Spartinivicinus poritis: one gene and its partner. The protein of the gene in region 2 interacts with the protein of the main gene of each other region in a pairwise test. Links are inferred from orthologs where the notes say so. Each region holds a gene or a part of one and is shown on either strand. Other genes may lie near its edges.

Region 1 (3,601 bases), on a different replicon or contig from region 2:
AAGGCTTTAACCATTTCTTTTACGCACGCTTGGGAATTGCTCAGTGCAGCCGTTGCAGCAGCTTGTGAAATAGAGCAAGCGTTGGAGGTACTTTGGGATTGGATTTTTTTCATGGCTGCAATGAGGTTGGCTGGCCCTGCTGCGTAACCAATCCGCCAGCCAGTCATGGAATAAGCCTTTGAAACACCATTAAGTACAATGGTGCGAGGGTATAAGTCAGGTGCTGCATTTACAATATTGCAGAATGGCTCATCACTCCACAGTATTTTTTCGTACATATCATCGGTGGCGATCAACACCTTGGGATGGGCTTGAAGTACTTCAGCGAGTGCAGCTAAGTCAGCTTTGGTATAGGCGACACCGGTGGGGTTTGAGGGGCTATTCAAAACAACCAGCCGGGTTTTATCTGTAATAGCAGCTGATAGTTGTTCAGCAGTGAGCTTAAACCGGTTTTCCTCCAGGGTAGAGATAATGATGGGCCTGGCCTCTGCGATCTTTACCATATCTGGATAAGAAACCCAGTAGGGAGCAGGGATAATCACTTCATCACCAGGGTTTAACAGGGCTAAAGCTAAGTTGAAAAAGCTTTGTTTGCCACCAGAGGAAACCAGAATCTGGTTTGGCTGATAGATAAGCTGATTATCATTGGACAGTTTATTGATAATGGCTTGCTTCAGCTCGGCTGTACCATCTACGGCGGTATATTTTGTTTGACCAGCACTAATGGCTGCAATCGCGGCATCTTTAATGTGTTTGGGGGTGTCAAAATCAGGCTCACCAGCACCTAGGCCGATAATATCTTTACCTTCAGCACGTAGTGCGGCTGCACGGCTGGTGACGGCTAATGTGGGGGAAGGTTTGATGGCACTGACACGAAGGGAGAGCTGCACGTCCACCTTGATTCCTCTTAAATCGGTTTATGTGTTTACTATTTGATTTGCTCAGGCTAGCCTGTATACCCACTCGTAAAAAATGTTTACGCTTCGGGGTAATTGCCAGTCAAAAATAGTCCCAATATATTGGATTGGTATTAACTGGCTTTTTAGATCTTTTGCTCATCCATCATACTAGATGAAGCAGGCTTCAGGAACCATGACAAAGCAATTTCAAGTTGTTTCAACGTTTCAGCCGGCAGGTGATCAAGGCTCCGCGATTAAGGCTGTTGTAAAAGGGGTGAATGCTGGCCTGGCTTCACAAACTTTATTAGGGGTTACTGGGTCAGGCAAAACCTACTCAGTAGCCAAAGTGATTGAGCAGCTTCAGCGTCCCACGTTGGTGATGGCACATAATAAGACGCTAGCTGCCCAATTGTACGGCGAATTCAAAAGTTTTTTTCCTAATAATTCTGTTGAGTACTTTGTTTCTTATTATGACTATTACCAGCCAGAAGCTTATGTACCTACCTCTGATACCTATATTGAAAAAGACGCTTCAATCAATGACCACATTGAGCAGATGCGCCTTTCGGCAACAAAGGCCTTACTAGAAAGGTCTGATACCATCATAGTGGCTACTGTTTCAGCAATCTATGGTTTGGGTGATCCAGAATCTTATTTGAAAATGGTGATGCACCTTGATCGAGGTGATACAGTTGACCAGCGTACCATTCTAAGGCGACTGGCAGAGCTGCAATATACTCGTAATGATCTTGAGTTACGAAGGGGAACTTATCGAGTACGCGGTGATGTTATTGATATTTTTCCAGCAGACTCTGAACAGGAGGCCATTCGAGTTGAGCTATTTGATGAAGAGATTGACCAACTGGCTTATTTTGATCCATTGACTGGCGCTGTTACTCAGAAACTTCCCCGAGTCACCATTTTCCCTAAGTCCCACTATGTGACACCAAGACAAAAATTGTTGGATGCTGTTGAAGAAATAAAAGTTGAATTAAAAGAGCGGCTGGAGCAGCTTCGAAATAACAATAAGCTGGTTGAAGCTCAGCGCTTAGAGCAACGCACTCGCTATGATTTAGAAATGATTATAGAGCTGGGTTATTGCACAGGTATTGAAAACTACTCCCGCTATCTTTCTGGTCGGACTCCAGGTGAACCACCACCAACCCTCTTTGACTACCTGCCCGATGATGCTTTGTTAGTAATTGATGAGTCTCATGTAACCGTGCCGCAAGTGGGAGCCATGTATCGTGGTGACCGGTCCCGGAAAGAAACTCTGGTAGAATACGGCTTTCGACTACCTTCAGCCCTTGACAATCGTCCCATGAAGTTTGAAGAGTGGGAGTTGAAAAGCCCACAAACGATCTTTGTATCAGCAACACCAGGCCCTTATGAAATAGAACACCAGGGTCAGCAAGTAGAGCTGGTGGTTCGGCCAACAGGTTTGATTGATCCAGAAATAGAAGTTCGACCTGCAACCAGCCAGATTGATGACTTGCTGTCTGAGATCAGTGTGTATGTAGAGCAGCAACAGCGAGTATTGGTGACTACCTTAACTAAACGAATGGCAGAAGATTTAACAGAATTTCTTCTTGAGCATGGGGTTAAGGTTCGTTACTTGCACTCAGATATTGATACGGTTGAACGTGTAGAAATTATTCGAGACTTACGCTTGGGGGTATTTGATGTGTTGGTGGGTATTAACCTGCTAAGAGAAGGTCTGGATATGCCTGAAGTCGCTTTGGTGGCTATTTTGGATGCAGATAAAGAAGGTTTCTTGCGCTCAGATCGCTCGTTGATTCAAACCATTGGTCGTGCGGCTCGCAACATTCACGGTAAAGCGATTTTGTATGCGGATAAGATTACTGGCTCCATGCAACGTGCCATTGATGAAACTGGACGCCGCCGAGCAAAGCAGGTGGCGTATAATCAACAGCATGGCATTACGCCAAAAGGAGTGATCAAAGCCGTTGCAGATATCCTTGAAGGTGCCACTATTCCAGGGAAAAAAGGTAAGAAGGGCAAGCAGCAGAAGAAAGTTGCTGAGCCTGAAGCGCAGTATCAAGTGAAGCACGCTAGCTCGGAGAGTTTATTAGCGCAAATCAGCAAGCTTGAAGAGAAAATGTATGAGCATGCCAAGAACCTTGAGTTTGAGGAAGCAGCATCGGTACGTGATCACATTAATCAGTTAAAGCAAAATGCACTCTTACAATAGTTGGGGCTTGGTCGAGATTGCTTGCGTAGTCATTAGTGCCTACTAGGATTATACTTGCCGACAGTTTTAACCTTTAATTGATAAATGAGTTAGATTTTAGGCGGAGAAACGACTACATGGATCAGCGATTAAAAGACCGGAAAATCGCAGTAATTGGCTTAGGCTATGTGGGTTTGCCATTAGCTGTGGAGTTTGGCAAGCACTATAACACAGTAGGCTTTGATATTAATCAAACGCGAGTTGCTGAGCTGTGTGATGGTGTAGATAAAACCTTAGAAGTGGATTCAGCAGAGCTAAAAGCGGTAGATAAACTCAGTTATACAGCGAGTGTAGCTGACTTGAAAGACTGCTCTATTTATATTGTGACGGTTCCTACACCAATTGATGCCTATCGGCAGCCTGATTTAACTCCTTTAACCAAAGCCAGTGAAATGCTCGCTAAAGTAATCAGCAACGGTGATATTGTTATCTATGAATCAACAGTTTACCC
Region 2 (6,145 bases):
GTGTGCTCAGCATAGACTCACTACTGTACAAAAAGTACTCGACGCTTAAGTAAAGATAGCGTATTATTACTCGTTTTGTATTTGCACAATAGTGTAGTTAGTGAAGTAGTCTAATTGGGTGTTGTAGTCATGTTGTTTGCAGTTGACAAGGCTTTTTGTATAAGCATAAAAGAAAGAATAGATAGGCAAAAAATTGCTAAGGAAAGCCTTGCTAAATTAGGAACACCCCTGGAGTTTTGGTTAGTCGATAAAGACGTCGAAAACCCTGAGAGGGGCTGCTATAACTCTCATCGTGATATTGCAAAATATGCACTAGAAAATAATTATGAAAGAGTTTTAGTTTTTGAAGACGATGTAATGTTTCATCGAATTCCTAGTGCTAGAGAGTTAAGGCGATTCAATCAGTTTCTTAAGTCTAACCGTGGCGATATTTTTTATTTAGGTGCTTTGTTAGGAAGGTTGTGGCTAACCCCTAAATTAGGGATTGCCAGATGCAGTGCTTTTTGCACCCATTCTTATATACTAAATAAAAGTGGCATGGAAAAGCTGGTCGCTACTCCTTATGACGGAACTGCAGTAGACCTTGTTTATAAGCGAAAGCTTGATTCTTATTTGGCTTTTCCTATGCTGACATCACAGTTACCTTATGACGTAGCTTCAAGTGATATTTCTACCCATCGTAATGATAATGTTGTATTCACCGATGACAGTTGGGAAGTCAATAAACGTTATCAATACTGGTCTGCATTAAAGAATTTTAAGTATACCTTGCTTAACCGATCCAACTGCGGTCCTCGTTAGAAACTAATGAAAAGCCTACTAGTTTAGTAGGCTTTTTTTGTTGCTATTATTGCTTAGCATTGGTTTTAAAAAACGCCCAGTATGGGATTTTTTAACCTTAGTAACTTCTTCTGGGGTGCCGGTAGCGATAATTTCACCGCCACCATCACCACCTTCTGGGCCTAAGTCGATAATCCAGTCTGCTGTTTTGATTACATCTAAATTATGCTCAATGACTACGATAGTGTTGCCATGGTCGCGTAGACGATGCAAGACAGTTAATAACTGTTTGATATCATGAAAATGTAGGCCGGTGGTGGGTTCGTCGAGAATATATAGGGTTTGGCCGGTATCCCGTTTAGATAGTTCTTTAGCCAGCTTAACCCGTTGTGCTTCACCACCAGAAAGGGTGGTGGCATTTTGCCCCAGGTGAATATAAGACAGCCCGACGTCCATTAAGGTTTGTAATTTCCGATTAACTGCTGGAATCGCTTCAAAAAATACCAAGGCTTCTTCAACAGTCATTTCTAGCACTTCATGAATGCTTTTGCCTTTGTATTTAACTTCCAGGGTTTCACGGTTATAGCGCTTGCCTTTACAGACATCACAAGGCACATAGACATCGGGTAGGAAGTGCATTTCTACTTTAATGACGCCATCACCCTGGCAGGCTTCGCAACGGCCGCCTTTTACGTTAAAGCTGAATCGACCCACTTTATAGCCCCGTGATCGAGCTTCTTGGGTACCAGCAAACAACTCACGAATAGCCGTAAAAATACCTGTATAAGTTGCGGGGTTGGAGCGGGGGGTGCGACCAATCGGGCTTTGGTCGATATCGATACATTTATCAAAGTGCTTTAAACCACTGACCCGTTTATAGGCTGCGGGGGTTAAAGTGGTGGCTTTATTTAATTCAGTAGCGGCGATTGGGTAAAGGGTGCCATTAATTAAGGTAGATTTACCGGAGCCTGACACTCCAGTCACACAAGTAAATAAGCCGAAGGGGATTTCTAAATTAACATTTTTTAAGTTATTGCCAGTGGCGCCAACTACTTTCAGCATTTTTTTGCTATCAACTGGTGTGCGTTGGCTGGGTACTTCAATTGCTTCTTTGCCAGATAAGTAGCGTCCTGTTAATGAAAAATTATTTTTCATTACTGTTGCTGGCGTGCCTTCAGCAATAATTTGCCCTCCGTGGATACCAGCACCAGGGCCAATATCAATCACATGATCGGCAGTGCGAATGGCATCTTCGTCATGTTCTACCACAATAACCGTATTACCTAAATCCCGCAGGCGGGTCAAGGTGTTGAGCAGGCGATCATTATCTCGTTGGTGTAGACCGATAGAAGGCTCATCCAGAATATACATAACCCCGACTAAACCAGCTCCAATTTGGCTAGCAAGGCGAATCCGCTGGGCTTCACCGCCGGATAAGGTTTCGGCGCTTCTATCCAGGGTTAAATAGTTAAGGCCTACGTTGACTAAGAAATGCAGTCGCTCGCGAATTTCTTTTAAAATTTTATCGGCAATTTCACCTTTACGGCCAGGTAGTGCTAACTGCTCAAAATAGGCTAAGGCATTACCTACCGGTAATTTAGATATATCTGGCAGGGTGTTTTCTTCAACATAAACATTCCGTGCGGCTTCTTTTAAGCGGCTACCATTGCAGTCTGGGCAAGGTTGGGTATTTAAATATTTGGCTAGTTCTTCCCGAACACTTTGCGAATCAGTATCACGATAGCGGCGCTCCATATTGGGTAAAATCCCTTCAAAACGGTGAGATTTTTTAATGGTCATGCCGCGGTCATTGACATAATTAAAATTAATATGCTCATCACCACTGCCATGTAAAATAACCTGGCGGTATTTTTTAGCCAGCTTATAAAAAGGCGTATCAATATCAAAGCCATAGTGCTTGGCAAGTGAGGTGAGCATTTGAAAGTAATACACATTTCGTCTATCCCAGCCGCGTATAGCACCTTCAGCCAGAGTGAGTTCATCACTGGTGATGACTTTGGTTTCATCAAAAAATTGTCGGGCACCTAATCCATCACAAGTGGGGCAAGCACCTGCTGGGTTGTTAAAGGAAAACAGGCGGGGCTCTAATTCATTAATACTGTATCCGCACTCGGGGCAGGCAAATCGTGCTGAAAAGATTAAATCATCCTGTTCGCCATCCATAAAAGCGACTTCAGCGACACCATCGGTTAGATGAACTGCAGTTTCGAATGATTCTGCCAGTCGCAATTGCAGATCATCCCGTACTTTAAATCGATCCACGACGACTTCAATGGTGTGTTTTTTGGTTTTGGCCAGCTTGGGTACATCATCTAAATCAGTCACAATCCCATCGACCCTGGCTCGCACAAACCCTTGGCTTTTCAGCTCATTAATAATATGCAGATGCTCCCCTTTGCGGTCTTTCACCACTGGTGCCAATAGCATCAGTTTGGTGCCTTCTGGTAGCGCTAATACTTGGTCAACCATTTGCGAAATAGTTTGTGCTTCTAGTGGTTGCTGGTGAGCTGGGCAGCGGGGGGTGCCTGCTCTGGCAAACAGTAGCCGGAGATAGTCGTATATTTCGGTGATCGTGCCTACGGTGGAGCGCGGGTTGTGAGAGGTTGATTTTTGCTCAATAGAAATCGCAGGTGATAAACCTTCAATATGGTCGACATCAGGCTTATCCATCATGGACAAAAACTGTCGGGCATAAGTGGATAGTGACTCCACATAACGCCGCTGACCTTCAGCATACAATGTATCGAAGGCTAACGAAGACTTGCCAGAGCCAGACAGGCCTGTGATAACAATTAACTTGTCGCGAGGTATTTCTAAGTTAATGTTCTTTAAGTTGTGAGTGCGGGCGCCACGAACCAGTATCTTATCCACAACAGCATCCCTTACGGTGGGTGAATGAAAAAGAGTCGATTATATATGAACAACTAAATAGATGCAGGACCCTGAAAGCTCCTGTCATGTTGGGTAATAAAATTTAGTGGCAGGATGTTCTTGTGTGTGCAGTGAAAGGTATTGAGAAAGAGGATAGAGAATATAAGTCTAGTGTTTAATATGGAATAACAGCCTCTTCTTCCTCCGCTCTTGAAGGGCTGTCCATAGCCCATCAAGAGCTAAAGCGACATCCCTGTCGCAGCTACAGAACAGCCTATTACCCCATATCCGCTAGCTTGTGTGACATATATGAACAACAGAAATTGCTGTGTTGCTTAGGGCTAACGCTTGAAGTAACAAACCTGATAAAATTTATTCTTTTTCAGTGAAGTGCGAATGAGGGTTCAATGAATTTGAGTGGCATGACACATCGTGAGCGGAAAGCCTCTTTGTGTCTGGCATCTATTTTTGCCATGAGAATGCTTGGCTTATTTATGGTGCTGCCTGTATTGGCAATTTATGGCACTGAGCTAATTGGAGCAACGCCTGCATTAATTGGGTTAGCCATAGGCGCTTATGGATTTACCCAGGCTTGCTTGCAAATTCCATTTGGCATGTGGTCGGATCGACTGGGAAGAAAGCCTGTCATCATTATCGGCTTACTACTATTTATTGCTGGTAGTGTATTAGCAGCCATGGCTAATGATATTTATCAAGTTATCTTTGGCCGTTGTTTGCAGGGGGCGGGTGCTATCGCCAGTACCATTATGGCAATGGCAGCGGATTTAACCCGAGAAGAACAGCGTACTAAAGCCATGGCGATGATAGGCATCAGTATTGGTTTAGCCTTTTGCTTGGCAATGGTATTGGGTCCATTGGTAACGGATATTTACGGCTTAAGTGGTTTATTTTACTTAACAGCGGCATTGTCTGTTGTGGCTCTGGCGTTGGTTTGGATATTGCCTACGCCAATAGAGCAAAAACGCCATCGAGAGGCCAATACCGTATTGGGCCAAATAGGCCAAGTGCTTCGAAATGGTAGTTTGCTACGACTCGATATTGGGGTATTTGCTTTACATTTTGTGCTGATGGGAGCGTTTGTTGTAGTACCTGTGATTTTAGAAGAGCAAGCTGGGCTGTCTCGCCATCAGCATTGGTGGGTATATTTAATTACCCTAGTGTTGTCTTTTATAGCGATGGTGCCGTTTATTATTGTGGGCGAAGCCAAGCGTAAGATGAAAGAAATAAAGCTGGGGGCTATTGTCCTGTTAGCAATGGCAGTGATATTGCTTTACTTCAACCAACAGTCTGTTATTGGTTTAGTAGTAAGCTTGTTTGCTTTCTTTATGGCGTTTAACTGGCTGGAGGCTTCGTTACCATCATTAGTAAGCAAAATTGCTCCAGCAGGTAGTCGTGGTACTGCTATGGGGGTGTTTTCTACCTCTCAGTTTTTAGGTGCGGCTATTGGTGCATCAAGCAGTGGTTGGGTATACCAAACCTGGGGTATGTTAGGATTAACTCTATTGGCGGTTAGTATTCTGGTATTATGGTGGGTTGCTTCAGTGACTATGCAGCAGCCGCCTTATTTGAACAGTATTATGCTGGATTTGACCCAGGTGAATAAGATGTCGTCACCTGCAGATTTATCCAACACATTGGCAGCAGTGAGGGGGGTGGAAGATGTGGTCGTCATCCCAGAAGAGCAAGCTGCTTATTTAAAGGTTGATAAAAAGGCTTTGGATACTCAGGCCTTGCAAGCATACGGTTTTGGCGTATAACGACAGATTGAGGAGAGAAACATGCGTGGTGTAAATAAAGTAATTTTAGTCGGTAATCTGGGGGCTGATCCAGAAGTCCGTTATATGCCTAACGGGAATGCAGTCACTAATATCAGCGTGGCTACCAGCGAGCAATGGAAAGACAAGCAAACTGGCCAACCACAAACCCGTACTGAATGGCACCGGGTGGTGTTGTTTGGAAAGATTGCTGAAATCGCAGGGCAATATTTGCGTAAAGGTTCTAAAGTCTATTTAGAAGGAAAACTACAAACCCGTAAATGGCAGGCACAAGATGGCCAAGATCGATACACGACAGAAATCGTGGTGGATATGAATGGTCAAATGCAAATGTTAGATGCCCGTCAAGACGGTAGTGCCCCAATGGGTAATCCAGGTTACGGTGCACCACAGCAACAACCTCAAGGCCAACCTGGCATGATGGGCCAGCAGCCACCACAAAACCAAGGTTATCAACAACCAGCTCAGCCACAACAAGGTGGAATGCCCAATAACAACTTTGGCGGTCAACCTGCACCGGCTCAACAACAAGCGCCAGCTCAACCTGCAAATAACCCAGCACCAAGCGGTGCACCAGCTGGTGGCTTTGATGATTTTGATGATGATATTCCGTTTTAACCCTGATAAGAATAATTATGTAAATTATTGGGTGGAGTAAATTAATAGATAACACTATT

The links. The genes of interacting proteins can lie anywhere in the genome.
Region 1: the proteins of uvrA (region 2) and uvrB interact in binary tests that used the Escherichia coli proteins (3 or more experiments, as listed by UniProt). The link is inferred for Spartinivicinus poritis from one-to-one orthologs.

What each region holds. Positions count from the first base shown.
Region 1 is NZ_JAPMOU010000015.1:124,602-128,202, forward strand. What follows is about bases 671-3,601. They hold uvrB (excinuclease ABC subunit UvrB), read left to right. Parts: upstream 671-1,092; coding sequence 1,093-3,111; downstream 3,112-3,601. Other genes in these bases: ORQ98_RS13410 (pyridoxal phosphate-dependent aminotransferase), read right to left, coding at 671-896; tviB (Vi polysaccharide biosynthesis UDP-N-acetylglucosamine C-6 dehydrogenase TviB), read left to right, coding at 3,228-3,601. Also shown: more of ORQ98_RS13410, read right to left, coding at 1-670. UniProt on the Escherichia coli protein: The UvrABC repair system catalyzes the recognition and processing of DNA lesions. A damage recognition complex composed of 2 UvrA and 2 UvrB subunits scans DNA for abnormalities.
Region 2 is NZ_JAPMOU010000089.1:632-6,776, reverse strand. The notes cover bases 620-3,992. They hold uvrA (excinuclease ABC subunit UvrA), read right to left. Parts: upstream 3,673-3,992; coding sequence 820-3,672; downstream 620-819. Other genes in these bases: ORQ98_RS27960 (glycosyltransferase family 25 protein), read left to right, coding at 620-801. In the rest of the region: more of ORQ98_RS27960, read left to right, coding at 130-619; ORQ98_RS27950 (MFS transporter), read left to right, coding at 4,095-5,450; ssb (single-stranded DNA-binding protein), read left to right, coding at 5,472-6,086. UniProt on the Escherichia coli protein: The UvrABC repair system catalyzes the recognition and processing of DNA lesions. UvrA is an ATPase and a DNA-binding protein. A damage recognition complex composed of 2 UvrA and 2 UvrB subunits scans DNA for abnormalities.